3 regions of the Bradyrhizobium sp. U531 genome follow, and region 2 is predicted to be linked to each of the others. Evidence: riboswitches for the same ligand, from Rfam matches in the RefSeq annotation. Region 2 holds a riboswitch; each other region holds the start of a gene.
The links. A riboswitch is a leader RNA that binds a small molecule or an ion and turns the genes downstream of it on or off. The one in region 2 is predicted to bind cobalamin.
Positions count from the first base shown of each region.

Region 1: it holds a riboswitch for cobalamin, as region 2 does, so the genes downstream of both, QRQ56_RS05585 (TonB-dependent receptor) here and QRQ56_RS11900 (TonB-dependent receptor) in region 2, are expected to answer to the same signal.
Region 3: it holds a riboswitch for cobalamin, as region 2 does, so the genes downstream of both, metE (5-methyltetrahydropteroyltriglutamate--homocysteine S-methyltransferase) here and QRQ56_RS11900 (TonB-dependent receptor) in region 2, are expected to answer to the same signal.

Region 1 is NZ_JASVEN010000001.1:1,119,900-1,129,747, forward strand. Features, by position in the region: gene QRQ56_RS05560 (fumarylacetoacetate hydrolase family protein) at 1-77, shown strand, start outside; gene QRQ56_RS05565 (hypothetical protein) at 179-436, shown strand; gene QRQ56_RS05570 (hypothetical protein) at 525-749, shown strand; gene QRQ56_RS05575 (response regulator) at 853-4,146, shown strand; gene QRQ56_RS05580 (response regulator) at 4,143-4,580, shown strand; cobalamin riboswitch at 4,610-4,823, shown strand; gene QRQ56_RS05585 (TonB-dependent receptor) at 4,938-7,169, shown strand; gene QRQ56_RS05590 (hypothetical protein) at 7,244-7,825, shown strand; partial or broken gene QRQ56_RS05595 (hypothetical protein) at 7,927-8,147, opposite strand; gene QRQ56_RS05600 (hypothetical protein) at 8,147-8,587, opposite strand; gene QRQ56_RS05605 (MerR family transcriptional regulator) at 8,673-9,068, shown strand.
Region 2 is NZ_JASVEN010000001.1:2,420,461-2,430,308, forward strand. Features, by position in the region: gene QRQ56_RS11885 (ABC transporter substrate-binding protein) at 1-1,243, opposite strand, end outside; gene QRQ56_RS11890 (serine hydrolase domain-containing protein) at 1,571-2,662, shown strand; gene QRQ56_RS11895 (PepSY domain-containing protein) at 2,681-4,108, opposite strand; gene QRQ56_RS11900 (TonB-dependent receptor) at 4,121-6,487, opposite strand; cobalamin riboswitch at 6,603-6,804, opposite strand; gene QRQ56_RS11905 (histidine phosphatase family protein) at 6,880-7,452, shown strand; gene cobT (nicotinate-nucleotide--dimethylbenzimidazole phosphoribosyltransferase) at 7,445-8,497, opposite strand; gene cobF (precorrin-6A synthase (deacetylating)) at 8,508-9,257, opposite strand; gene QRQ56_RS11920 (energy-coupling factor ABC transporter permease) at 9,298-9,848, opposite strand, start outside.
Region 3 is NZ_JASVEN010000004.1:570,586-580,433, reverse strand. Features, by position in the region: gene QRQ56_RS22225 (cytochrome-c peroxidase) at 1-359, shown strand, start outside; gene metE (5-methyltetrahydropteroyltriglutamate--homocysteine S-methyltransferase) at 1,180-3,495, opposite strand; cobalamin riboswitch at 3,595-3,794, opposite strand; gene QRQ56_RS22215 (4Fe-4S binding protein) at 4,580-4,783, opposite strand; gene QRQ56_RS22210 (EAL domain-containing response regulator) at 5,361-6,575, opposite strand; gene QRQ56_RS22205 (GNAT family N-acetyltransferase) at 7,122-7,658, shown strand; gene QRQ56_RS22200 (hypothetical protein) at 8,216-8,515, opposite strand; gene QRQ56_RS22195 (SMP-30/gluconolactonase/LRE family protein) at 8,581-8,919, opposite strand; gene QRQ56_RS22190 (citryl-CoA lyase) at 9,087-9,848, opposite strand, start outside.

The DNA of each region.
Region 1 (9,848 bases), 1.3 Mb from region 2:
TGAAGGCGGGCGACGTCGTCGAGGTCGAGATCGACAGGGTCGGTCTGCTTCGCAACGGCATCGCCGACGAGGCCTGATCGGTCGCAGCCCGGGATGCAATCGGCGGTGCTTGGGCACCGGAACGATTCACTTGGGTTCGTCATTGAAAGAAGCGGCAGGACGCGGAGTCCGAACGAACATGGGTATGCTCGATCCCGGTCGATTTCTGGTGTCGTGCTCGCATTGCGACGCCTGGCCGATGGCCGCCAACGTCAAGCGGTCGAGCTGGTCGGCGTCCCCGCACGAGGTCCGCTTCGTCTGCACCCGTTGCCGCCGCGAGGAGACCGCGATCGTCTCGGCGTCGGGCGAACTGACCCCGATCAAGCGCGTCGACGTCCCGCCGAGTGACGTCGCGCTTGCCTGGGCCCAGGCGCAACGGGTCCGCGGCCGGACCTGACCGCCGTCGTCTTTCGCCTTTTCCGGAGGGAACCCGAGCGCACCGTCGAACGTTTGTGCCCCGATATTCACGTGAAGGGGCCGGACCCATGATCGGCGAGCATTTCGACACGCGGACGCGGATCAACATGAAGCTGGCGCTCGATCGGATCTGCCGCGATCGGCCAGCAGGCGAGGATCACGGTTTCCGCCGCTCCGTTGCGGAGGGCATCATCCGCTGCGCGCTGACGGGCCGCACCGGGATCGGCCAGCTCGTCGATGCCGGCGAGCGGGCGGTGATCTGGACCAGACCGGAAAGGCATCCCGCCCAGTGACGATTGCGTGCGCGCCTCGCGTGCGTCGGAGCCTGATGTGAACAGCGCTGTCGAGCTAAACACGGCGAGGGCTCCTGCGGATTTCCTGTCGGGCGGTGGAGAGATGGGCGCACGTATGCGCGCCCATGACTGGCGCAGCACGCCGCTCGGCGAGCCGCACACCTGGCCGCGCAGCCTCAAGACGGCCGTCCGCATCATGCTGACCTCGCGCCAGCCGATCTGGATCGGGTGGGGGCGGGCGCTGATCTATCTCTACAACGACGCCTACAAGTCGATCATCGGCGGCAAGCATCCCTGGGCGCTGGGCCGGCCGACCGCGGAGGTCTGGCGCGAGATCTGGCCCGACATCGGCCCGATGCTCGCGACCGCGATGGGAGGCGACGAGGGCACCTATGTCGAGGAGCAGCTCCTGATCATGGAGCGCAGCGGCTATCCCGAGGAGACTTATTACACCTTCTCCTACAGCCCGATCCCCGACGACGAGGGCCTCGCCGGCGGCATCATCTGCGCCAACACCGACGACACGCGCCGCGTCATCGGCGACCGGCAGCTTGCACTGCTGCGCGAGCTTGCGGCCACGACCGCCGAGACGCGAACCCTCGGAGATGCCTGCCGTCGCGCCAGCCATGCGCTCGCGACCGACGCTCGCGACCTGCCGTTTGCGCTGATCTATCTGGTCGAGCCCGACGGGCGCGACATCGCCCTCGTCGGCACCTGCGGCTTTGACGGCGACCATCCCGCCGCGCCATCGTCGCTTCCGCTGGAGGGGCCCGCGCTCTGGCCGCTCGCCGAGGTCATTCGCGAACAGAAGCCGCAGGTGGTCTCGCATCTGGTGGCCCGTTTCGGTGCCGAATGCCCGCGCGGCGCCTGGGATGTGGGGCCGCGCCAGGCGGCGGTGATCCCGATCCCGGCCCGCGGCGAGACGGCGCGCAAGGGCGTGCTGGTCGCCGGTCTCAACCCGTTCCGGCTGTTCGACGACGACTACCGCAATTTTCTCGAGCTCGCGGCCGGCGAGATCGGCGCTTGCCTCGCCAATGCGCAGGCCTACGAGGAGGAGCGCCGCCGCGCCGAGGCGCTTGCCGAGATCGACCGCGCCAAAACGACGTTCTTCTCCAACATCAGCCACGAGTTCCGCACGCCGCTGACGCTGATGCTGGGGCCGATCGAAGACGCGCTCAACGATGTCTCGCTGGCGGCGCTGCCCGAGGTGCAGCGTGAGCGGCTCGACATCGCGCATCGCAATTCGCTCCGCCTGTTGCGGCTGGTGAACAGCCTGCTGGATTTCTCCCGCATCGAGGCGGGCCGGGTGCGGGCGAGCTTCGTTCCGACCGATCTTGCCGCCTTCACCGCCGAGCTCGCCTCGAACTTCCGCTCGGCGACCGACCGGGCCGGATTGCGATTGAGCATCGCCTGTTCGGCACTGCCGCACGACGTCCACGTCGATCGCGAGATGTGGGAGAAGATCGTCCTCAACCTGATCTCCAACGCCTTCAAGTTCACCTTCGAGGGCGAGATCGCGGTCGAGATGGGCCCGAGCGCCGACGGCAAGTCCGCCGAGCTGCGCGTGCGCGACACCGGCACCGGCATTGCCGCGGACGAGCTGCCGCATGTGTTCGAACGCTTTCATCGCATCGAGGGAGCCAAGGGGCGCACGTTCGAGGGCAGCGGTATCGGGCTTGCGCTGGTGCACGAGCTGATCAAGCAGCATGGTGGCGCCATCACCGTCGAAAGCGAGCTCGGCCGCGGCAGCGTCTTCACCGTCACGATCCCGTTCGGACTGTCGCATCTGCCGGTGGAGCGGGTTGCCGACAGTGTTTCGACGGAGAAGCCGGTCGGAAGCGGCGTCGAAGCCTATGTCCAGGAGGCGCTGCGCTGGTTGCCGCAGCAGGCGGGCGTCACCGATCTTCGCGACGAGGTCGCGCTCGAAGGGGCGAGCGAGACGCCGGACGCCTCGACGCGCGGCGGCGGCGAGCGCATCGTCCTCGCCGACGACAACACCGACCTGCGCGACTACGTCAAGCGGCTGCTCGAAGCCCAGGGCTACAGGGTCGAAGCCTTTGCCGACGGGCAGGATGCGTTGGAGGCAGTCAGGCGCCATCAGCCCGACCTCGTTCTGTCCGACGTCATGATGCCGCGCCTCGACGGCATCGGGCTGCTCCGCGCGCTGCGCAGCGACGAGAGCTTGCGCGGATCGCCGGTCATCCTGCTGTCGGCGCGCGCCGGCGAGGAAGCGCGCGTCGAGGGGCTGGAGGCCGGCGCCGACGACTACGTTAACAAGCCGTTCTCGGCGCGCGAATTGCTGGCGCGGGTGCGCGCCAATCTGCAGCTGGCGCGCATTCGCCGGGATGCCGAGGAGATCCAGCGCCGCCAGGCCGCGCGGCTGGAGGCCGTCGTCGGCACCGTGCCGACCGCGGTCTGGTTCACCTATGATCGCGAGGCGAAGCGCGTTTTCGGCAACGCCTATGGCGCGCGGCTGTTGCGGGTCAGGGCGGACAGCAACATGTCGCTGTCCGGGCCCGAGGGCGAGCGTCCCGCCTGCCGCGTGTTTCGCGATCGCCACGAAGTCGACGTGGCCGAGCTGCCGCTCCATCGCGCCGCGCGGGGAGAGCAGGTCGCTGCGGAGGAGCTCGAACTCTGCTTCGACGACGGTGCTTCGGTCACCGCGATATTCGAGGCTTCTCCGATCGTCGATGCTGCCGGTGTATTCCAGGGCGCGGTCTGCGCCGCCATCGACATCACCGAGCGCAAGCGGCAGGAGCGCCATCGCGAGCTCCTGGTCAACGAGCTCAATCACCGCGTCAAGAACACGCTGACCACCGTGCAGTCCTTTGCGCTGCAGACCCTGCGCAACGCAGCGAGCCTCACCGACGGCCGCAAGGCGTTCGACGCACGCCTGATCGCCCTGTCGAAGGCGCACGACGTGCTGGTCCGGGAAAACTGGGAATCGGCGGAGCTGAGAGAGGTCGTGTCCGAGGCTCTCGCCGCGCATGCCGAGCCGGAGAGCGGGAGGCTCACGATCGGCGGGCCGGACTTGCGCATGCGGCCGTCGGCGGCGCTCGCCATCTCGATGGCGTTGCACGAGCTTGCGACCAACGCCGTCAAGCATGGCGCGCTGTCGAACGGCGCAGGGGCCGTCGATCTCGCCTGGAAGGTCGACGATTTGTTCGAGCTGTGCTGGACCGAGCGGGGCGGTCCCGCCGTGCTCGCGCCGTCGCGCCGCGGTTTCGGCACGCGCCTGATTCAGCAAGGCCTGCCCCATGAGTTCGGCGGCGCCTACGTCGATCTGCGCTTCGCGCCGGAAGGCGTCGTTTGCGTCATTCGCGCACCGCTCCATGAAATCCGCGCCAGCCAGGGCGGATTCGATCTTGCAACCGTTGATGCCGGGAGAAGCACATGAAACCTGAAAACGATCTGGCGGGTCAGCGGGTCTTCGTCGTCGAAGACGAGGCGCTGGTGATGATGCTGCTCGAGGATTCCCTTCTCGATGCCGGCTGCGAGGTCGCGGGCATGGCCTCGCGCGTCGACGAGGCGCTCGAGAAGGCGGCGGCGCTCGCGTATGACGTCGCGGTTCTCGACGTCAATCTCAACGGGCGGCAGACCTTCGAGGTCGCGCGCTGCATCGCCGAGCGCGGTATTCCTTACGTGTTCGCCACCGGCTACGGCCCTGCCAGCCTGCTTGCGGACTTCCGCCACGTTCCGATCCTGCAGAAACCGTTTCAGCAACAGGATCTCGAGACGGCGCTGCGCCAGGCTCTGTCGGCCCAGGCGGAGCGGAACCAAAGTGCATCCCTCGGCGGGCTTCCGTCCGACCAGAGCTGTTCGCTGGCCTGATCGTTCGATTGACTCGCCGTTGCGTTGGCCCCTAAATGGCCAGTGACGGTTCTCCTCACGGAGATCAAAAGGGAATGTGGTGCGGGATGTCCTGGCTTCGGGACTGTCCCAACGCCACGGCTGCCCCCGCAACTGTAAGCGGTGAATCTTTCGTCTCATGCCACTGGGAAACTCGGTCCTGGGAAGGCGACGTAGAGGTCACGACCCGCGAGCCAGGAGACCTGCCGTCAGCCGTGGTCACACGCGAAGATGTCGGTCGGGGAGTACAGACATTGGTATTACCGGAGCAATCCATCGCTCCCCGGTGAAACCTCGTTCGCTGTGACGTGCCACTGACGTCATGCCGAGGTTACAACCGTGTCCCGTTCCATCTCTGTCGCCAGGCGCCTTGCCGCCGGCCTCTTCGCATCCGCTTCCGTCCATTCGCTCGACCTGTCCGCCGCCTTCGCCCAGCGGGCTCCCGCCGAGCAATTGCCGCCGATCGAGGTGACCCAGCCCGAGGATCAGAGCCGCACGCGGGCCCGGGCAGCCGGTGAGGGCGATGCCGGGCGGCTGCGGGCGACCGCGAATGTCGCGCCGGCAGGCCAGGGCACAGGCTCGTCCGGCGCGGAGGCCGTCGCCGGCAATGGCGGCATCGTCGGTGCTGCCACGACCGTGATCACGGCCGCCGATATCGCGCATTCGCCGGCGCAGAATTTGGCCGAGATCATCGCGGCGCAGACCCCGGGCGCACAGATCACGACGTTCTATGGCGGCCAGATCGGCGCCAAGACCAGCGTGGACCTGCGCGGCTTCGGCGCCTTTGCCACCGCCAACACGCTGGTGCTCGTCAACGGCCGGCGGCTGAACGACGTCGACATGGCGCAGGTGGACCTCTCCACCATCCCGCTCAACTCCATCGAGCGGATCGAGATCATGCGCGGCAATTCCGGCGCGGTGCTCTACGGCGACAACGCGGTCGGCGGCGTGATCAACATCGTCACCAAAAATGGCGTCGGCGGCCCGCCCGTGACCGCGCGCATCGAGGCCGGCTTCGGCTCGTTCAACACCAGGCTCGGTAACGTCTCGACCTCGCTCAATTCCGGCCCGTGGTCGACCTCGTTCTACGGCAATACGGTCAGGACCGACGGCTATCGCGACAACAATCGCTATTCGCAGCAGAATGCCATCGGCAATCTCAATTACACCACGTCGGGCCTGACCGGGTTTCTCACCATCACCGGCGATAGTCAGGAGCTGCGGCTGCCAGGCGGCCGCACCGTCGATCCCTCCATCGGCCTCGACGAGCTCAGGGCTAACAGGCGCGGCACCAGCACGCCGTTCAACTACGCCAACCAGCAAGGTTTCAGCGCAACAGCCGGCTTCACCAAGACGCTGGTCAACGGCGTCGATCTCATCGTCGACGGCGGCATGCGCGACAAGAAGCAGCAGAGCGCGTTCTTCTCCAGCCCGTTGCCCGTTCCGGCCTTCTTCACCTCGACCTATGTCGAGTCTCATCTGACGAATTGGTCGATCACGCCGCGGCTCAGCGTGAAGAGCCTCGCGTTCGGCATGCCGTCGCAGCTGCTGACCGGCATCGACTATTACGATGCGAGCTTTCGGCAGGATCGCGGCGCCGGGCAGGGGCTCACGCCCTGGCACAATTACGACCTCAGGCAGCAGACGGTCGCGGGCTATTTTCAGCACACATTGGGCGTAGCCCCCACGACCGACGTCTCATGGGGCGCACGGGTGCAGAACGCCAGTCTGGTCGCACGCGACAATTTCAATCCGGCCGCGCCGTTCAACGCCGACATCGGCGCGTTGCCGCTGACCAGCAGCGAGACCCAATATGCGCTGCATCTCGGCGCCGAGCATCGTCTCAATGAAATGGTCTCGCTGTTCGGTCGCGCCGCGCGCGCGTTCCGCACGCCCGATGTCGACGAGCGCCTGTCGTCGGGACCTTCTTTCGATCCCTTGACCTTCGCGGCGATCCCGCAAACGTTCCAGCTCAAGACCCAGACATCGCAGGACATCGAGGGCGGTCTGCGTCTCAAGGGCGGCGGGCTGGCGATGCAGAGCAGTGTCTACCTGATGGATCTCACCAACGAGATCCATTTCAACCCGGTGCTGTTTTACAACACCAATCTCGATCCGACCCGCCGCTACGGTTCGGAGACGAGCCTGTCCTATCGCGTCAACGACGCCCTGCTGCTGCGCTCCGGCGTGGCCTACACCCGCGCGGTCTTCCGCGAGGGCATCTGGGCCGGCAATGACGTGCCGCTGGTGTCGCGCTACACGGCGAGCGCGGGTGTCACCTGGAACATCTGGCAGAACTATCTGGTGCTCGATGCCACCGCGCGCTTCTGGAGCGAGCGGCGCATGGACAACGACCAGGCGGGCACGCAGAAGCCGATCCCGGCAAACGGCACCATCGACCTCAAGCTCAGCGGCCAGGTCGAGCGCTACTTCTGGTCTCTCAGCGTCAACAATGTGCTGAACGCGCTCTATTACGACTACGCCATCGCAAGCACCTTCACGGACGGCCGCTTCAGCGCCTATCCGCTGCCGGGCCGCACCTATCTGCTCAAGGCCGGCGCGACGTTCTGATCCGGCTTTCACTTTGCGAGGGGCTGCCGCACGCCCGCCAAATGAACTAGACTTCGACAACAAGGAGATCATCCATGGCTCTCGACATCCTGCCGTCCCACGGCGAGCGCTTCCCCCTTCACCCGGTCGCCTCGCGCCTTGCGCCGATGTTCTGCTTTGCGCTGCTGACGGCCTCATGCGCGCTGGCAAGCTTCGCGTTCGCCTGCGCAACGCCGTTCGCGGCCTTCGCCGTCGTTGCCGCGGCGATGCTGCCGCTGCGCCCGGCATTGCTCGTCGTCACCGGCGCCTGGCTGGTGAACCAGACCATCGGTTTCGGCGCGCTGCATTATCCCGTCGACGCCAGCACCGTCACCTGGGGCTTCGTCATCGGCGCGGCCGCATTGCTCGCAACCGCGGCGGCGTCGCTGGTGCTCGGCAGGCTGCCGCAGGGCCGCACGCCACTGATGCTGGCGATCGAGCTCGTCGTCGCCTACGGCGTTTACGAGCTCGCGCTGCTCGCCGCGACGCCGTTTCTCGGCGGCGAGGGCGCCTTCACGCTCGCGATCGTGACGCGCATCGCCCTGACCAGCGCCGCCTGGCTCGCCGGCCTCGTCGCCGTCTGCGAGATCGTCCGTCTCGCCAACCCGCTTGGGCGCAAGGGTGCGATGTCAGCCTGAGCGCAGACCGTAGCCCGGATGAGCGCAGCGACATCCGGGACACCACCCGCAAAGATCCCGGATGTCGCTGCGCTCATCCGGGCTACAAGACCTGCGTGCTGTCACGACCGCGCCACGGCTTTCGCCCACCGCCGCAGCGCGACCGCCGTCCAGACCGTCTCGACGAGTCCGAACGGCCAGGCGCCCTGGAGAAAGCCGTAGTCCCGCTGAGCGCGCACGCCGCCGCGAAGGCCAGCACGTAATGCGGCCCGCGCGGCTCGAGCGCGTAGAACAGCAGCATGGCGCTGACCGACAGCAGCCCGAAGATGGTGAGCGTGTCCATCAGCTCGCGGGCAGCTTCGGCTTCTTGGCAACGCCGAGCATGTGGAAGACCGCGGGCTCCATGACCGGCCAAAGCGCGGCCGTCGCGGTGAGCACGGTTGCCGCACACATTGCCGCCAGCACCGTGGCGCGGATCTTCAAGCCGGTCGTCCGCGACCGCCACACGATCCAGCCCCAGGCGCCGAGCACCACGACGACCGACAGCTTCGTCATCAGCCCGTGGGCGTGGTCGAGCACGGCGATCAGGCTGCCCGCTCCGGCCAGCACGACGGCGGGCAGGGTGAAAGGCAGCACGCAGCATGCGGTGCAGGCTGCCGCGACAAGTGCGGTTGCGACCGCCGTGCTTGCCGCCTTGCCGCCGCCCGGCTCGGGTTTCGTCGTGCAGCCGCAACCGGGCGATGTCTCGGAGGGCAAATTGCAGGATGGTCCAATAACGCTCATGTGATTCTCCTCAAGCTTGTGCGTCATGGACGGGATCGCTACGCCCTCAAGCCACTTGAGGTTCAAGCGAAAAGTGAGAGCTTCCATGAGAATTGGCGTCCTCGCCAAGGCGGCCGGCGTCTCCGTCCCGACCATCCGCTATTACGAGAGCATCGGCCTGCTGACGCCGCCGGCGCGGCAAGGCGGTCAGCGCATCTATGGCGAGGAAGCTCTCAGGGCGCTCAACCTCGTCAGGCACTGCCGCGATCTGGATTTCTCGATCGACGAGACGCGCGACATCCTCGCGTCGGTTCAGCGGCGGCTCCCTTGCAGCGTCACGAAGAGTTTTGCCGAGAAGCATCTCGGCACGATCAGAAAGAAGATCGCGGAGCTGCGTGCGCTGGAGGCCACGGTCGCCTCGCTGGTCAGTGGTTGCGAGACGACCTGCTGCGGCAGCGTGGCACCGGACTGCGTGATCCTGCAGCCCGGAGGGCGCGCGTGAGCCAAGGCGGAGGTCGGAGCCGGTAGCCCCGGTCTCGTAGCCCGGATCAGCGAAGCGACATCCGGGGCCTTTGTGTCTGTCGCACCAAATCCCGGGTATCGCTCCGCTCACCCGGGCTAAGGACGTGCCTGTGGTCGCGCTCTGTCAATTCGCCCCGCCAAAAATATTCCACTTTACCGAAATTCGGTTTCGGCGTATCTGTTGTCCATCCCGGCTCACCAGGAGGGGCGATTTCGTCGTCGTCTTGATCGCGAGCCGGGCTTGCGGTGGACGCGGCAGCGTCGGCATGAGAGGCGCGGGCAGGGCGGGGTGTCCCTGTGAGCCCGAGGCTTCGTGCGGACGACGGCGCTGCTAGGCTTCGTCTCGCCTGTAAGTTTCCAGCTTCGTCGACGGGGCTGGGAAAACTGCGGCGAAATGGCGATCCGCGCGTACGGCAAAACCGTGTGGTCCTGGCCGTCGTTGCTACGGTCAAGCCGTTCGAAGATGCGCACGAGCCCAACCGGGCGGACGGCATCGTCAATTCGAACGGTGAGGGAGGCCAAAGGAAAGTTCGGCTCCCGGGAGATCACGGCATAAGCCGTCCGACCATCGCGCAGGGAAGGCCGAGTGATCGGCGCCACCTGTATGCTGCTGTGCGGTTCTTCCTGCGTGTGCATTTCGCGCAGCGGACCGCGGGTGCGAGCCGGCACCCGGCCTTCCCTGCGCCCTCCTGGATTTGAGGGCGATGCGACCAAGCAAAGCTCGGGCGAAACAAGCCGCGAGAACGCGAACGCATGTCTG
Region 2 (9,848 bases):
AGCCGACCGTGCCCCAATCGGTCGCGACGAAATCGACATTCATGCCGAGCTTCTTCAGGAGATCCGCGGTGACGTCTCCTTGTGCCTTGGTGATCGGCTGGTCCTGCGCGACCAGGCAGGTCACCGGCTGGCCGGAATAGCCGCTCTCGGCCAGCAGCTTCTTGGCCGCGTCGAGATCGCGCTTGCCCTTGAGGATATCACCGCCCAACTCGTTGTAGACCGGTGTGTCCGGCGTGAAGAAACCTGGCAGCGACTTCCACAACGCGTCGTCGTCGCCGACGATCGCGCGCATGTAATCTTCCTGGCTCAGCGCCATCAGCACCGCCCGCCGCGCCCGCACGTCGTTGAACGGCGCGAACAGATGGTTCATGCGGAACGAGCCGATATTGCCGAGGGGATCGCCGATGTCGACGCTGATGTTCTTGTTCTTCTTCAGCACCGGCACGAGGTCGGCGATCGGATTCTCCCACCAGTCGACCTCACCGTTCTGCAGGGCGGCGGCCGCGGTGGCCGGATCCGGCATCACGATCCATTCGACGCGATCGACCATCATCTGCTTGCCGCCGGCGAGCCAGGATGGCTTCTCCTGCCGCGGCACGTAATCGGCAAATTTCTCGAACACGGCCTTGGCGCCCGGCACCCACTCGCCCTTGGCGAACTTCATCGGGCCCGAGCCGACATATTCGGTGATCTGCTTGAACGGATCGGTCTTGGCGATGCGCTCAGGCATGATGAATGAGCACGGCGCATTGTTCTTGGCCAGCGCGTAGAGCATCTTCGGGAAGGGCTGCTTCAGGACCCATTTGAAGGTGCGGTCGTCGACGGCGGTCAGCTCTTGCTGGATCGCAATGATCATCAGGCCCATGGGATCGCGCGCCGCCCAGCGCGACAGGCTCGCGACGACGTCCTTGGCCAGCACCGGCTCGCCGTCATGAAACTTGAGGCCGGGGCGCAGCTTGAACGTCCAGGTCTTGCCGTCGTCGGTGGTCTCCTCGGACTCCACCATCTGGCGCTGCGGCTGGAGCTGCGCGTCGATGCCGTAAAGCGTGTCCCAGACCAATGCTGCCGCATTGCGCACGACATATTGCGTGCCCCAGATCGGATCGAAATTGGCAAGGTTGGCTTGAGGTACGAAACGCAGGGTACGGGCCGATGCGCCTTGCGCGATGGCCGGGGCCGAGAGGCCGGTCAACGCCAGACCGCCCGCACCGGCCAGTCCCTTCAGTACGGTCCTGCGATCCATGAAATCCTCCCAGTATTGCCGTGATGCCGGCCATCGTTGGCCAAGAGCAGTGAAACCAGAGCTCATTGGCAAGCAAATGGTATGCCACTAAATGCGCCTTCACCAGCGCGATCTCACTGTCATCTTCGTGAGCCAGACTCCGAGGACCGCCGACAGCTTCAACTGAACGAAACGGCTGTTGCCCCCGACAATTTCTGATGGCAGCATTGTGCGATGCATTAATCCGGTTGTCGTGGACGAGAGCGGCAAGATCAGCGGCAAGATCGAATGAAACGGCGCCAGTTCATATCGCTTATCGGTGGCGCGGCGTTGTCACCGCTGGCCGGAATGCCCGCAACCGCAGAGCCCGGCTCCTGCAGCGCCCCTGCCTCGCAAGCCGATGGTCTGCCGATTGCGCCCGGCACCGCGGACGGGCTGGTCGATAACTCGGCGTTGTGCAGGATGACCGACCGGCTCGCGGCGTCTGCCAATGTGCACGCCGTCCTGGTCTCGCGCGGCGGCAAGCTGGTGTTCGAACGCTATTTGAAGGGCTACGACGAGGCCAACGATCGTCCGATTGCAAACGCCGTCTTCGATGCCGATACGCTGCATGACATGAAATCGGTGTCCAAGAGCGTGGCATCTCTCGTGCTCGGGATCGCGATCGATCGGGGTCTGATATCGGGCGTCGACGAACCGATCTTCAACTTCTTCCCTGAATTGTCGGACCTGCGCTCGTCCGAGAAGGACCGCATCCTTCTGTCGCACGCGCTCACCATGTCGGTCGGCATGAAATGGGTGGAGGCAACGCCGAGCACCGGCAACGACAATAACGACGAGGCCCGCATGCACATGGCCGCCGATCCCTGCCGCTATGTGCTTGGTCTTCCCATGATCGCGCCGGCCGGACAGGACTTCTTCTACAACACCGGCGTGCTCACGCTGGTCTCGGCCATCGTCCGAAAGGCCGTCGGAAAGCCGCTCGACGAATTCGCCCGCGAGGTGCTGTTCGAGCCGCTCGGCATTACCCGCTTCGAGTGGTCGCGCGTGAAGGGTGACACCAATGCCGGCGGAGGACTGCGGATGCGTCCGCGCGACATGGTCAAGATCGGACAGCTCGTCCTCGCGGGCGGCCGCTGGAACGATCGTCAGATCGTGTCGAAGGCATGGATCGACGCCTCGACAAGACCGCGGCTGGAGGCCACGGGTCCCTACTTCTACGGCTATCTGTGGTGGCTCGGCCGCTCCCTCCACGGCGGACGCGAGATCCATTGGGACGCCGCGCTCGGTCGCGGCGGGCAATCCATCCGCATCGTTCCCGAGCTTGATCTCGTGGTGACCGTGACCGCCGGCTATTATCAGGACTACAGCCCGCGCGCCTTTCAGCTGCAGTCCGGCATTTTCAAGGAGGTCTTGCGAGCCGTTCCCGTTGCGGGCTGACTTGCGTATTGGACGCGATCAACGCGATAGCATCAGGCGCCGCCAGCCAATGACGATTCCCGTGACGGAAAAGACAAATCCAAACCCGCACAGCGCGATAATTAGGACCTCGCGCAGAACCGGATGCGCGAGAAGGACCGGAAAATCCAGCGTGTGCAGCGCGCCATACGCCCAGCGATAGGCGCGACGCGAAGCATCCAGCCTTTGCAGCAAATTGCCATCGGCGCCGTCGATATCGAACCAGAGATCGCCGCAGCGAGACCGGTAGACCGGCGCACCCACGACGGCGGAGCGCGCGGGATAGTCATCATTGCTGGCGAGAATGCTGGGAACGCCGCAATCCGCGGCAAGGCGGGTCGTCAAGGTCTGAACGTCATGCGCGCTCAGAAATCCGGCCTGCCCCGTATCGGACGCATCGTTCGTCCTGACCAGCGCCTGCGAATCCAGCGCAAGCTGGTCGCGGCGGTAGAGCTTGCCGTCGAAGGCGAACCATTCGGCCTCCCGCGCCGATGACGGTAGCGGCGTCCGGTCGAGCGCTGCTGCGGTCGCCCAGGCGGGCATGGCATGCACCGCAGCCGCTTCGAGAGCGGTCAGTTGCCCCCGCGAGAACAACCGGCCATGATCCATCGACAGCCAGCCGCTGAAGATCCAGCTGAGGACGAACACCATCGTTGCAAGGCCGAGGACGTGATGCCATGCGTGCCAGCCGCGATAAGGCGTTGCGAGACGGGCATTGTTCGTCTTGATCCGCACGATGCCGAGCGCCGCGCCGAGCACGGCTGCGATCAAGGCCAGCAACGATAGCGTCCAGACGGCGCCATCCCAAAGCGCCCAATTGCTTCTCAGCACCGTCGGATAGATCCAGTGCAGCACGCTGCCTAGGAGATTCCAGCCGCGCTCGCTTCGCGTCGTATCCAGGACGACTTCGCCTGTTCGCGAGGAGACATAAATCTCCGTCCCCTCGGGATCGCCGAGAGCGATGCGAAACAGCGGCCGATGGCGATCGAAGCCATTCGGCACGGTCCACTGATCGTATTCCACCTGCGCTGACATCGTTGCGCGCGCGGCATCGAGCCCGCGGCGGCGAGCGTGATCCTGCGCGATGGCAAGCGCCACATCGGAGGAAGCTACCGATGCGTCGCCTCCGTCGGCGGCGCGTACCGCGCGCAGGCGAGATGATCCCGCAATGACATAGGCGAGCCCGTCGCTGCGCCGGATCAACCGAACGCGCGTCGCATCTGCGATCCCGCTCGCGGCGACCGCATCGGCGACCGCGATCCGCGCCTCTATCCGGTCCAGCGGGGCCAGCCCGGCAAAGCGTTCCGCTTCCGTCAGCGACGGGAACGGAACGAAGTGCATCACGATGCCGGTCGCGAACCACATCGCGAACAGCAGGCAGAACGCGATCCCGAGCCAGCGATGCAGCAGGACGATCGCGCTCATCATGCGGTCAGCGCCCTACCATTTGAACGCGGCCGAGAGCTCATAGGTACGCGGTGCACCGAGCAGGATCTGATCGGGATAGAACGGATCGCCCCAGATCGCGTAGCGCTTGTCCGTGATATTGCGGACGCGGAAGGTCAGGCGCGCCTGGTCGACCGCGGCAAACACCGTCTTGGGGATGTCGACGAAGGCATAGACGTCGGCGACGGTATACGCCTTCATCGTCACCGTGTTGGCATCGGTGTTGTAGCGGTCGCCGACATGGCGGCCGGTGATGCCAAGCTCGACCGGCCAGGGCGTGAAGAACCGATACGACGCGCCGGCATTGGCGACGACGCGCGGCACGTTCGGCGGCGTGTTGCCGGAGAACGAGCCGCCGACGAAGTTGAAGTCGGCATAGCGCGCGTCGACATAGGCGATGTTGCCCCAGAGCCGCAGCGGATCGATCGGGCGTATGGAGGCCGCAAGCTCCACGCCCCTGGACTCCTGCCGCCCGGCGATGTTGAGCGTCTGGCCGCCGGCCGCGGCATAGACGTTCTTGCGCAGGATGTCATAGGCCGAGAACGACCATTCCGCCCGGTTGTCCCAGAACAGATGCTTCACACCGGTCTCGTAGGTGCGCGCGGTGGTCAGATCGAGCTGATCGGTCGGGCGCAACAAGAAGATGTTGTTTGCAGCCACGTCTGCCCCGGTTGCGTACTGGCTGTAGAAGGTCAGACCGGGTACGGCTTCCCACGTGTAGCCGATACGACCCGTCACGGGCGCCCAGTCTTTCGAATACGGGAATCCTGCCTTCACCAGTCCGTTGACGTCGGTCGAGTTGCGGTCGAGCCCGATATGCTCGACACGCAGGCCGCCGACCAGCGCAAAGTTCCGCGTCAGCTTCAGCCGGTCCTCGAACGACAGCGCCTCGTTGTCGATACGCGCGGTCTGTTGCTGCGTCGTCAACAGGCCGTAGAAGCCGAGGTTGGGATCGACGAGCGACACGGAATCACCGGGGAAGTTCGCAGCGCCCGGTCTGACGAAGTCGAGATAGCTCGACGACAGCGTCGTCACCATCCGGTTGTCGAACCCGGCGATGTTCGCATCCCAGATCAGGTCGGTAACATTGCCGACCAGCCGCTGGCTGTGCGCGACATAGAAGCGCTCGCGGTCCACCCGGTTGGTGGTCGCGTTGAACGCCTCGATTTCGTTGTTGAACCAACTGCGCTCGGCGCCATAGCCGTAGGCCTGGCTCTTCAGCGTCAGATCGGGCGCCAGCTTCAGCTCGAAACCGCCGCGCAGCCAGACTTCCTGTCCAACGTTACGGTTATCGAGGACGTTATAGTTGGTTTTGAAGGTGCGGTCGTCGATGGTGACGGCGCCGAGATTGGTTCCGTTGTAATTCGAGACGTAATTGCCTGAAACAATTCCGTTCGTCGCATGCGAGCCGCTGAAGGCGACCGGCACCAGCGGCGCACCCCAATAGGCCTTGCCGCGATCTTCGCGATACTCGATCGCGCCCCAGACCTTGAGACTGTCGGAGACGCGGTAGTTGAGCTGACCCGACACATCCAGCATCTTGGTGTTGGTGTCGTCGACAAAGCCGTTGAGCGAGGAGCGGCTGATGTCGAAGCGGTAATCGAGGCCCTGCACATTGGTGCTGCCCCCCGAGCCGTAATGCGCGCGAAACGAGTTGAGCGAGTCCCAGGAGAAATCGGCCTCGTTCCGGATCGGCCCCGTGTGCGGCTGCTTGGTGACGAAGTTGATCGCACCGCCGGCGGCGCCCTCGCCCGACATCAGCGAGGCCGGACCTTTCAGGAATTCCACGGCCTCCAGATTGGCGGTGTCCATGATCCGCGAGGTCATGTTCTGCGGGCCGATCTTGATGCCGTTATAGAGCGTGTTGATCTGGCTGTTGGTGAAGCCGCGCATCGAGAAGCCCGCGGGCTCGCCGGGAGCGTCGCCTGAGGTGACGCCGACCGCGCCCTGCGCCACTTCGGACACGGTGCGATAGCCCTGCTCGCGCATGGTCTCCGCCGAGATGACCTCGACGGTCGCGGGCGTCTGCCGCACCGTCAGGCCGAGTCGCGAGGCGCTTTCGGCCACCGCATTGCTGTTAAGCGGCGTCGCCGCCTGCGTCTGTGCGCCATCGCCCGGCATCGCGGGCTTTGGCGCTGCAATAGAAGCGGATCTGCGCGATGATGCGCGGCGGGCGCTTTGCCCTTCCCGGCCGGCAGGCTTGCTGGCCCGCTCGCGGGATTGGGCGGGCGACACCTCGATCGGCGGCAGCGGCTCGCGGGATTGCTGGGCCTGCGCGGCCGGCATATCGGCCGCGGCAAGCGCAAGGGCGGCGGAGGCAAGCACGAAACGGCGCGGTCGTACGATACGGATGGAAGACACGGCAAAAAACCTCGGTATGACGTCAGTGGCACGTCACAGCGAACGAGGTCTCACCTTGGGCCTTACGGCCGTCCGATGAAGCCGAATGTCTGTACTCCCCGACCGACATCTTCGCGTGTGACCACGGCTGACGGCAGGTCTCCTGGCTCGCGGGTCAGTACCTTGCATCGCCTTCCCGGGACCGAGATGCCCAGTGGCCAGTGATGCAAGATTCGCCGCTTACAGTTGCGGGGGCAGCCACGGCATTGGGGACAATGTCCCCGCACCGCATTCCCTTTTCATCCCCTCTCGGGGAAACCGTCGCAAGCATCTAGGATTACCATCACGACGGAGTCAATGTATCCCATGCGGCGTTATTGCCACAGCGACCAACTTCCTTGGAGTGTTTGAGCATGGAAGGCGAGACCTTCCTCTGGCTGATACGGCACGCGCCCGTCGCGGGCGTCGCAGGCACCATCCACGCCGCCGATGCGCCGGCCGATCTCGGCGATCGCGTGCGGCTGGATGCGCTGCGGCGCCGTCTGCCGCAGGATGCCGCCGGCTATGCCAGCCCTTCGCGCCGCACGGTCGAGACGGCGCGCGCGCTCGGGCTCGAACCGGAGTTGATCCATGAATTCCGCGAGCAGGATTTCGGCGACTGGACCGGCCATCGGCATGACGAGCTCGCGGCCAGCGGCGGCGAGGCCTACGCGGAGTTCTGGAATGATCCGGCTGGCGGACGGCCGCCGGGCGGCGAGAGTTTTGCGGACCAGGTCGCGCGCGTCCGGCTGGGCCTGACGCGGATCGGCGGCAGACCGGCCACGCTCGTCGTGCATTCAGGCACCATCCGCGCCGCGCTTTGCATCGCGCTGGATCTGACGCCGCAGGCCGCGTTGCGCTTCGTGATCGATCCCTTGTCCCTGACCCGGATCGACCGGCTCGCGACGGGCTGGCGCGTCGTGTCGGTCAATCAGCGGATCAGCTAGGCCTGTCGGGCACGTTGGCCTGCGCGAAGGTGGCCATGCCGTTGTGAAGCGCGCAGGCGAGACGCACCAGCGGCAGCGCGATGGCGGCGCCCGATCCCTCGCCGAGCCTGAGATCGAGGCTGATCAGCGGCTGCACGTTCAGAGCACGCAACACGAGCCGATGTCCCTGCTCGGCCGACTGGTGCGAGGGCAGCAGGAAGGGCTGGCACGACGGGTTCAGCCGCGCCGCCGCGAGCGCGGCGACCGACACGATGAAGCCGTCGATCAACACGGGAATGCGGCGCTGCGCGGCCGCGATGATCGCGCCTGAGATCGCCGCGATCTCGAGGCCGCCGACGGCGCACAGGATCTTTTCCGGCGACGCGCTACCGACGCCATGCCGCGCGATTGCCGCATCGATCACGCGGGCCTTGTGCGCACGGCCGGCCGCATCGACGCCGGTGCCGCTGCCGGCTATCTCCTCGGCGCTGGTGCCGAGCAGGCTCGCCGCGATCGCCGCCGACGTGGTGGTGTTGCCGATCCCCATCTCGCCGAAGATCAGCAGATCCGGCTTGGCTGCCTCCGCGCGAACGACCGCGCGCTGGCCTGCCTCGAAGGCGAACGCCAGCTCCGCAGGCGTAAGCGCCGCCTCGACGCTGAAATCGCGCGTGCCGTGGCGCGGCTTGTCGGTGATGATATCAGCCATCGCCTCATTCGCCAGCGTGCCGGCATCGACGACGTCGAGGCTCGAGCCGAGCTCGCGCGCCAGCACCGAGATCGCGGCACCGCCGGCTGCAAAATTCGCCATCATCGCGATGGTCACGGCTTGCGGATAGGCCGAGACGCCCTGCGCGACGATGCCGTGGTCGCCGGCGAAGACGATGATCGGCACGCGCGCGGCCCGCGGTTTGTCGGTTGCCTGCAGGCCCGCGAGCTCGATCGCGAGCTGCTCGAGCCGGCCGAGCGCGCCGGTCGGTTTCGTCAGTTGCGCCTGCCGCGCGATCGCGGCGTCGCGATGGACCGCGGAGATCTCGGGGCACTGTTGATAAATCCATTCGGGGAGCATGCTGCCTCGCCTAACGCGCGCGCTTGAGAATGTAGCTGTCCATGATCCAGCCATGCCGCTCGCGCGCCTGCTGACGCACTGCGACGATGCGCGGGCAGAGTTCGGCCAGCGCACCGGACATGAGGATCTGATCGGGCATGCCGAGATAGGCGCCCCAATAAATGTAGAGCCCGGCCGGATCGAGCGACTGGAACGCGGTGCCGCCGTCGAGCATCACGACGACGGTGTCGACGCCTGCCGGCCAGCCGCCCTCGCGCAAGCGCCGCCCCGTCGTGACCAGAAAGGGCTCGCCGATGTCGTTGAGCGGTAGCGCATGCACCGCGCACAGGGCCTGGATCGAGGTGATGCCGGGCACGACCTCGATTTTCGGCAAGGGATCGAGCCGGCGTGCAATGCGCAGCGAGGAATCATACAGCGAGGGATCGCCCCAGATCAGCAGCGCGACCTTGCCCTCGCCGTCGCGATGATCGGCGATCGCCTGTCGCCAGGTCGCCGCGATCGCATCGTGCCAATCGTCCACACCCTTGCGGTAGTCCGCTTCCTCTGCGTCCCGCACGGGAAGATCGAACTCGACGATGCGCGTCGTTTGGTTGGTCAGGACATCCGCACAGATCGTCCGCCTGAGATCGGCGAGATCGGACTTCGCCGTTCCCTTGCGCGGGATCAGGACGAGATCGGCGGCGTTGATGGCTTCAACGGCGGCGCGCGTCAGCTGGCCGGGATCGCCGCAACCGATGCCGATCAGGGAGAGCGTGAGCATCGCGAGCGCGAAGGGCGGCGGACCGCCCTTCGCTGATCTCTCAGGCCGCGTTGTGCAGGCGCGGGGTGACGAAGCCGGGCGCGGTGACGCCGCGCAGCGACTTCGCCAGCGCCAGCACGGCGAGATCAGCCAGCGGCTCGATCACGATGACCAGCGCGTAGGACGCCGCGAACGTAGCGATGCTCGCAAGGTTGCTCATCGCAAAGCCCGAGCCATAGAGAGCCCAGAACGCCACCCAGCCGATCACGCCGGCCTGATAGGTCGTCGAGAGCGCCAGCGCCTGGCGATACCTGAGATCGACATAGGCGGTGTTGCGCGGGATGATCCGTGAAGCGATCGCCTGGATCGCGAACAGCGGCACCAGCAGCGTCGTGACGTTCATGCCGTATTGCGGGATGTCCTGAGGCTCGAAGAACACGCCCTGCAGCAGCAGGCCGAATGCGAGGCCGAAGGCGGCGGGCGCGGCACCGAACAGCAGGAACAGCGTCGAGCCGAGGATGAAGTGCACTTCGGAGACACCGACCGGGAAGTGCGGCAGGATCTCGAAGAAGACGAAGACGAGAACGGTGGTCGCGAGCGTCCGGCCTGCGA
Region 3 (9,848 bases), on a different contig from region 2:
GTGGACAGGCCTACTTCCCGTTCGGCGTGATGAAAAAGCCGGACGCAAGCGTGCTTCCGGACGCCGATAAGGGCCGATTCGCGGTTACCAGGGCGGCTGGCGACGAATATGTCTTCCGCGCGGCGCCATTGCGGAACGTCGCGTTGCGAGCCCCTTACTTCCATTCGGGCCAGGTTTGGAGCCTGAAGCAAGCTGTTGCCCTAATGAGTGACATCCAGCTCGGCGCCAAGCTTAGCGATAGGGAGGAAAACGACATTGTCGCATTTCTGAATTCGCTGACCGGTCGGCTGCCTAAGATCGAATATCCGATATTGCCGACGCGCACCAACACGACACCAAAGCCTTCAATAGACAGATAGCCTTAGCAGCACCGGCCTCATTCCCTGCCGAACAGCAACAGAAGCGCTCCAAGAACCCGGGGTCTCGCAATGACGCCAAAATGAATGATCCCCTGCTGTCACTGATAAGCAGGCACATAAAAAGCCGCCCGGCCTCAATGCGAGGCCGGGCGAAAGTCACGCGGGAGCGACGCTGCTTTCCGCATCGTTCCAGCTTTCGTCGGTAGGGAGAACTACCGGCGATCGACTTACGACGAGGGCATTCGCCGTCAAACAAGGAGAAGCGGATATCGCTCTGCACAACTTAGCGAGCCGCTTGCCTTCCGCTCCTGTCGTAAACTTCAGGACTTGCTCACCACTTGCCAGCTGTCCGGTTGGCACGGGCAGCGCCTTGATGGAGCTGGGATCCATCGCGCAGGCGGTTTGACTGCCGAGCCCTGAAACTCAACCGTCAGTTTGCCGTCACGCGCCAGTATTTTGGCACCGCCGAATACCAGCAAATCTTCCCGAAGACCGCGCGGAGGCGCAAAATAGGTATGAAATTCCGCAAGGGCGGTAAAATAGATTGTTGTGATGGGACGCATCCACGCGATGGATAAATGAAGCGATAGGACCGTGGTTCGCGTCGAGCGTAAGTGACTTGGAATATGTCACCTAATCGGTATGGCCGGCATGCGGTCGTCCGCCGGATTCGAGCTTGTCGCCGCTGTATGCGATCGCCTCCGCCGGGGCAAACCGGCATTCGCAGGCGCTGGACACTTTGGAAGCTCGCAAGGATATCGCGAGCTCCCAAAGCGCGTTCATCTTATTCACAGATACGTTGGCGACACGCTCCGTACGATCATGCCTCGGCCCGCAACTCACGTGCGGCGACCACCATATTGACGAGCGCGGGACGCACCTCCTCCCATCTTCGAGTTTTCAGTCCGCAGTCGGGATTGATCCAGAGCTGCCGATCGGAAACCCGCTGCCGAGCCAACACAATCAGCTGCTTGATCTCGGCTACTGCGGGAATGCGCGGTGAATGAATGTCATAGACGCCCGGCCCAATTTCATTAGGATATTTGTAGCTCTTGAAAGCGTCGAGCAATTCCATTTTGGAGCGCGACGCCTCGATTGAAATGACGTCGGCATCCATTGCTGCGATCGCATCGATGATTTCGTTAAACTCGGAATAGCACATGTGCGTATGGATCTGAGTTCCGTCAGCGACAGCGGAGGAGCAAACACGGAAACTGTCCACTGCCCAATCGAGATAGTCCTTCCACTGCGATTTGCGCAGTGGCAATCCCTCCCGCAACGCAGCCTCGTCGATCTGGATCATGGTCGCTCCAGCCGCCTCAAGGTCGATGACCTCGTCTCGGATCGCGAGAGCGATCTGTCGGCATGTCTCGCTCCGCGGGATGTCGTCACGGACAAACGACCAGTTCAGGATCGTCACCGGTCCGGTCAGCATAGCCTTGACGGGTTTTTTGGTCAGAGACTGCGCATGTCGCCACCATTTAACGGTCATGGGCTTCGGGCGGGAGACATCTCCAAACAGGATAGGAGGACGAACGCACCGCGAGCCATAAGACTGAACCCAGCCGTGCTTGGTGAATGCGAAACCCAACAGCTGCTCGCCAAAGTATTGAACCATGTCATTGCGCTCGAACTCACCGTGTACGAGCACGTCCAGGCCGATATCTTCCTGCCAATGCACGGTATGGGCTGTCTCCGCTTTCAGAAGCTGCTCGTACTGCGTGTCATTCAGCGCTCCCCGCGCATGAGCTGCACGCGCATTGCGGACGTCCGCCGTTTGCGGGAAGGATCCGATGGTTGTGGTTGGAAACATCGGCAATGCGAAGGCGACGCGTTGGACGTCGGCGCGCTGGGTGAACGCACTGCGACGGCGACGCATGCTATCGTCGATCGCGGCCATTCGTCCGGCGACGTTCGCACTGTGGATCTTCGGCGATGTTTCGCGGGTGACGGATGCATCCTCTGAGAGCGTGAGTTCATCGGCCACGTCGGCAGCATAGCCAGCCAGCGCTTTGCCCAATATCGAAAGTTCCTTGATCTTCTGCACTGAGAACGCCAACCACGTCTTCAGATTGGGATCGAGATCGATCTCTAGTTCAATGTCGGTCGGAACATGAAGCAGCGAGCAGGAGGGGGCAATCTGAACACGGTCCCTGCCCAGTTTTTTGACCATAGGAGCAAGTTGGTCGAGTAGCGCCGGCAGATTAGAGCGCCATACGTTGCGACCATCAACGACACCGAGCGAGACCACGAGATCTCTACCTGCTCTGGCGACAATCGCGTCCAACTGGTCAGGTGCACGAACCAGGTCGACATGAACCCCGGCAACGGGCAAGGCCAATACTGTTTCAAGATTGTCGCCGACACCCCCGAAGTATGTGGCCAGCATGATTTTAAGGGCCGGCACGGCCTTAGCGAAATGAGCATAGGCCCGGCGGACAGCGGCCCGAGATGCTTCGTCGACGTCCATCACTAGGCATGGCTCGTCGAGCTGAACCCATTCAGCGCCGCGCGAGGCTAGTTCGCGGAGAACATCGACATAGACGGGGAGGAGTCGATCAAGCAGCGACAGCGGATTGAAGGCGGGATTTACGCTTTTGCCGAGCTTCAGGAAAGTGACTGGGCCCACTAGGACGGGCCGCGTCTGATAGCCGAGGCTTCTTGCCTCCTCATATTCCTCGATCGGCTTCCGAGAGGCATACTTAAAGATCTGATCCTGGTGAAATTCCGGCACCATGTAGTGGTAGTTCGTATCGAACCACTTCGTCATCTCCTGTGCGGCTACGCCGGGCCCATGCTGAGCGTGACCACCGTCTTGAGCGCCACGCGCCATGGTGAAGTAGGTTTTGAGCGACACAGGACCTTCGTTCCAGCCGTAAACGTCGGGAATGGCGCCGACCATTAGGCTGGTATCGAGCACATGGTCGTAGAGCGAGAAGTCATTCGAAGGAATGACGGTCGCACCGCGGGATTTCTGCCGTGCCCAATTAGCGGCACGAAGTCCACTCCCCGCCTCGAGGAGCTCGGCTTCGCTGGATTTTCCCGCCCAGTAGCTCTCGAGCGCGAATTTGAGTTCGCGTCGTGGGCCGATGCGTGACGTCCCCAGTGTGGCAACGGGAAGCGAAAGGATTGACATAGCTTAGACCCCATGTTGGGGCAAAGGCCATGGCGGACGCAGACAGCGAACATCGCGTGAGCGACAACTGCTTGGCGCACACCGGGACGCCCCGCCCGTGGACGATATCTTGTCGAGGCAGGTCTCCTGGCTCACGGGTCGTCGCTGCTGTCCGGCCTTCCCGAAGCCGCATGGCTTCAGTGACTTCGTTGGACAGCGGCTCGCCGCTTACAGTTGCGGGGGCAGCGCCGGCATTGCACCGGCTTCCCTCTTAGCTCCAGATCAAACGAAATCCGGAGACCGCGACGGCTTGAATTATGCGCACGAGGATCGATGCGTCAACCTACCTATTCTCGCTGCGATATTGCCCAAGCGATTACGAGCGCACTAGGCGGGCACGACGGTCTTGCTCGCGGCCTGGTGAACACGCCCGGATCTGTGGAGGCTCCGCTTGTGAATGCATTCGCTCCTTGCTCGCGTAACGGTTGAGCTCCACGACCGGAACGAACCCGGGCCGCTTTCGGTATCTGTGTGATCGCGAGGAAGCGACCTTTTCCGTCAGCAGCTTTTCGAACCAGCGCGTCAGGAAGGTGCGATCATCCTCGGCCGTCTTCCGTTTGGTCACAGCCCACGAGGCTCCCTAGACATTTCGAAAGCCGGATTGCTCCAGGACCGCACGGATGATCAGGTCGGCTCCTTGGTGTTCGGCGGCCCGCGACCAGGCACGAGGTCGTTCGCCTCCGTGAGGTTGGCCAAGATGATCTTCTCGGTGCAATAGGTGTTCACGTGCTGAGCGACTTTTGCGCCGGCTTCGATACGTCCGTGGCCGCTCGACGCCGGTCTGCCTCGCCTCGACTCGCGGCCAGCGATGATAGGCCTTAACGCGGCCACTGAGCATCGAGGGCCTTGTCCTTGTTCGTGACAATTTCGACGGTGTCCTCCGACAGAGCCCGTTGAGGGGTTCCTCGGAGTCGCTCAGCGTCTTAAGCTCATAACGATGTTAATCGACCTCGATGCGCCCCATGCGGTCGTGGTCTCCTCAAGGTCCCACATCTACAACTTCGTTCGCGAAATCGAGCGATGAGGCCTTTTGGTCGCGGGCTGCCTATCCTGTCTTGGACGGGACACAGGTGTCAGGGACCGGACAGACCACCGCGCATTGCGGCGTGTCGCAATGGCCCTCGCACTCCGTACATTTTTTGGCATCGATAACGTAAATGTCGCGCTTCAGACTGATCGCCGCGTTGGGACACTCGAACTCACATGCGCCACAAACGGTGCATTGCGAAGCGACGATCTTGTAAGCCATGCCTTCCGACTCCTTAGGCGAGCGATGCCATGGGCGATCCCTTTCAAATGCCGTGCCAAACGCAGACGCGCTCAATGTTGGGCAATTTGCCCAATTCGGCTGTCCCGGGTCTGAGACCATGTTGCATCTGCGACAGCAACAGGTCGCTTCAATTTCAGGCTACGAGCCCTCGGCCCGTCTTGCGAGAGTCAGTCGCGACTTGACGCTGGAAGCGTCCGTCGGTTTGTTTGGCACGTCAGCGCGGGGGCAAGCGAGGCTGACGCTTCCTCAACCGGCGGCGACAAAAAACCGCCAACGGACGCAGGTCTACGTTGGATCTCGGCAAACCTCCGGTCACACACCCCGACTGGAGGTTTGTGCAAGCCTCGCTCATGGCTGCAACGCTAGCTGCGCGGAGGACTCGCTGGAGGCTTGCCAAAACGGGCTTGTGGTATAACAAGCTTCGGAGGGAAATGAAGTGGCGGCGGGACGAGCGACACTGGCCCTGCAGACCGAATTGCACTCAGCCTCATGCCTGGTGCCGAGTAGGCATGGCGGTGCTCCTGAGCGTCGCTTGGCCGCACTCAGCCACTCGCAACTATTTTAGACGAGCTGGAGCAGGGTTGAAAGATGACTGTGCAAATTGCTTCAGTGGCATGGCTTTTCCGAACAGATGGCCCTGCGCAAGGTCGAAGCCGAGTTCGGCCACAGCGATTAGGTCAGCCTGGCTCTCCACACCTTCGGCGACGGTGCGCACATTGTACTCTTTGGCTAGATCGACGATATGGCGGCACACCGTTCGCTTGAGGGGCCCATTCGCGCAGCCGCCGACGAACTGACGATCCACTTTCAATTTCATGAACGGGAATTTTGTCACCCCCATCAGCTGCGGCCAATTGGCACCGACATTGTCGATTGCAAGGCCAATGTTGTGAAAGCGAACCTCACGCGCAACCTCGACCAGGAGATCTAGGTTCTCGATCGCTTCCACGCTCTCGATTTCAATCGTCAAACCGCCGAAAGCGGCGTGCGACGGCATGCGCCGACAGAGATCGCGTACCGCCTGCGGGTCAATCAGGAATGCTGCCGGGAGATTGATGGAGAGATCGATCGAAGTTTGCTGCTCCAGAAGATACTGCCAATCCTTGATCGCGCGGTCGATCACGAACTGCGACAAGTTCCTAAAATGCGGATCGTGAGATTCCGGGATGAAATAGGCCGGTGGAACAACGCCCCAGGTCGGGTGCCGCATTCGCACATGCGCCTCGGCGCCGCGGCGGCTAAGGGTACACGTGTCAAACTTCGGCTCATACCAGAGCTCAAGCCAGCCAGCGTGTAAGGCTTCTCCGACATGGACCGCGGGACGGGGCGCCGGCTCTCTTGGCAAGAGTATGCCGATCCGATCGCGCAACGTCTCGGCTGCAAACGGCGCCCTGAGCGGCGGCAGCATAGCAAGTCCATATTCACTGCCGACCTGCTGCACTGCCGCCATGATGATCGACTCGCGCGCTCCGAACGCCAGCACTCGGCCTGCAAATTCTTCGCGTACCAGTATCTCGAGCAATCGTCCAGGCTCGATGCGGTCCGAGCCAATGCCGAGCAGGATCAGATCAGGGAACTCCGTGCGGAGTACATGCGGCAACTCGTCAGCAGTCCTGCATTCGCTGGTAACAAATCCCATATCCTCCAGCACATCCCGTAGAAAGGCGCGCAGATGCCGTTTGCCGACCGCCAGGCATGCCCGCGGCCGCACCTTACGTTGCCCGAAGATTACAGGTTTCCCTCCGACCAGTTCGGCCTGACCATGTTCCATCGCAACCACTCCCGTTCCGTGACGGTGCCTTAAACGAGGAGCGAAGGTCCAAACAAGCTGTGCTTCCCGATATCTTTTGATTGTTCGAGATAAGCTTAAGATAGTGCATTAGTGTGCAAAATCTTTCGCGATCTTGCTCAGACGATTTTATCGGGCGCACGCGTATGATACCTGTCGCGCTTCGCGCAACTTTGTACGATGTCGTACGCGAGGTGGGAATCTCTCCTTCGGACGGACCGAGCTGACGCTCTATGGCGCTGCGATCATCGTGGCGCACGATTTATTGAATAGAGTAGTTCGTGAGCGACGATCGGCAATCACTCTTACGAACGTTTGATCGACATGACCGGCGTGTGCCGTTTGGTGATTGTTTTCCAATCGAAGGCAGCCCATCATGAGTTCGCAGCTGCTCAAACCGGAGTCGATTCTGAGAACGGCAATGGCTTGCGATTACCTCAGCTCTGTTGCTTATAGCGAGTGTGGACGTGCTGCTTCCTACCGAGCCAGATAGTTGCTCTCAATTGCGTTTTCTGTATCCTCCTGAGCATGAATTTCCTCCAGAGGGCTCGGTCAGGTGTTCGTGTTGGCGCTGAAGGGCAAGGCACGTCCAGCGCGGGCACGGTTTTGCGCAAGAGCGTGCCAGGAGATGAGAACGCGGTCGCAAAAGCGGTCGAAGAGCTACTTTCCGAGTTAGGTGGCCTCGGACCGGAGTTCAGCCTTCACGGCGCGAAGCAGGCGGCGTTGCGCCTGATTCAGGATCCCGAACAGGGCTTCATTTTTGTCGTCGAAGAACAAGGCACCGGGCAGATTGTAGGGGTAGCTAGCATCTCGGCCGTACAGGCCGTGAGAGCAGCCGGAGCGTACGGCATGCTTCAGGAGCTATGGATTTCTCGTGACTTCCGCAGCTCTGACTGCGGTCGGCATCTGCTCGAGGCGGTAGATTCGGAGGCGAAGCGACGCGGCTGGCAGATGATTGAGGTTGCGTTGCCTCCGGATGGCTATCCGGCCCTAGAACGGGTACGCCATTTCTACGAGGAGAGGGGATATCGGGTTGGAGGATTGCGCGCGCGCAAGAGGCTCTGACAGTGGTACGACCTCTGCGCCACACACTTAAAGCGCTCCTGGGCTAGCGTGCTATCGGTAAAGTCCTTCACGCAGTCAATCCTGGGCTTGTTGCTTCTCAAAACGAACGCTTCACGCGTGCGTCGCGGCCCAGCATGATCGAGAACCTTTGACGCTGATGCGGTGCTGACTCCCACCGCGAGCGGTTACCTCTTCGGCCTTCTTGGCGAGAACGTTCGAAAATATCAGCGATCAATCATTCTGCATTGTGGGAAGCGATACCGCGACCCGCCCACCAAAAGGCGACAGGTCGGCGGCGGCCCGTCGCGGGCGAAGCCCCGACCCAGCCTTACGAATCGTTCGTTTGCGCTTCCCATGCAGTGCGATTTACTGGCTCTGGTTTGAGATCACCCACACAAACGCCATCCATTCGTCACCAATTACATTCTCTCGGAAACTGGCCAGCCAGTCGTCTACCAGACTCATTTCCTGCATCTTGGTGCGGCGGACCGGCGCGTGAAAGGATTCCGCACCACCTTGCCACTCCTGCTGGCGAATTTCGAGGAAGGTGCGCGAGATCAGCCATCACACTGATCCGGTAGAGGATTCCGTAATGAGCAATGTGCCGAGTGCCGCGTCCAATACGACATTCGTGCAGCTCCCCCATGCGCAGGACTGGATGCAAGCGGACCGCTTCGCCGTTTGGCGCCAATACGAAAACGTGGGCCGAGGGAATCATGCGCGACAAAGAGCCCCCTTTTTTGATCGACCGTCAGTCCGTCAGGACCGCTCGTCGCGAAGAACCAGCTGAATCGTCCGACTTTCCCCACGCCATCACGCATCAGCGGTACGTGCCAGATGCTATTGTCGCGCGTCATTGCAACGAACAATACGGTCTCGTCCGGACTGAGCACCAGGCCATTCGGGCCCGGGCCATTAGAAATCAAGCAATGATCCGGCCGTCAGGGCACAGTCGAAATACCCGGCCGGTCCGATCGTGCAATCCAGTCTGGCCCTGATCGGTGAAATAGATGTCGCCTTTGGTCGCGATATGCAGGTCGTTGCAGCCTCTGAAGGACTCGGAATTGCGGTGGCCCAGCAACGGTCGGATGGTCCCTCTCTGTGGATCGAGCTCCAGGAGACCGTTGATATAGTCGGACACGAGCACCCGGCCGTCCGGAGCAACCTTCAGACGTTCGGCCAGCCGTCGTATTCGATGATCAAAGACCAGACGCCCTCCGGTGAAATCCGGAAATGCAGCCGAAGGGGATGTCGACGACATAGAGATTCCCGGACTGGTCGAACGACGGTCCCTCGATGAAACAATCTACTAGATATGCCCCGCGGTTCGCGTCTGCCCATTCCGAAGAAACAGCCGGGCGACGAAACTCCGCCGGCATCGACGAGAACACGCTAACCTCCATCAGCTTGGGCGGGTTTTCGAGATGCTCATGATGCGCCTTGGAGCCTGCGACGCGGCTGGCCCTCATATTTGTAGCCGAACTGCTTGGGCATCGGGCCCTTGTTGCGATCGTTGCGCCCAGTTTGCTCCCAGGCGTGAGCCAGGATTCCGACCGCGCGCGACAAGCAGAAGACCCCCCGCGCGAGCGGAGAGGCGAAGCCCAGTTCGCCGTAAATGACCGCGGTCGCGCCATCGATGTTCATCGGAATGAGCTTGCTCTTGCGCTGTTGCATCACCCGCTCGATCGCGCGAGCGGCCTTGGCATAATCGCCGCCGACACTGCCCTCGTCAGCTGCGGCATCCACCAGCGCCAATAGCGGGGCCGCGCGCGGGTCGACTGGATGAAACCGATGGCCAAAGCCCGGCAGATATTTGCTGCGGGTTGCGGTGAAATGGTCGATTGCAGCGCCAGCGGCCTGCTCGATCTCTCGCCCTTGGCGCCGTCGCAGCACATCGTCGTAGAGTTCGATAGCCTGCTCCCCTGCTCCGCCATGCACGTCATCGAGCGTGTTGATTGCCGAGGCCATTGCGCCATTCAGGGGCAGGCCGCAGCTCACCGCCATTTGGGCAATTGCAATGGAGGGCGCGTGCGGACCGTGGTCAACGGATCCAACCAGCGCAGCTTGCAGCAGCTGCTCCTGTGCTGGCGTCGGCAGATTGCCACGTAACATCAGCCAAATCATGGCGGGAAAAGAAACGCGGCCTATCAAATCTTCAATTGGATAACCCCGATAGGCGATGCGACCTGG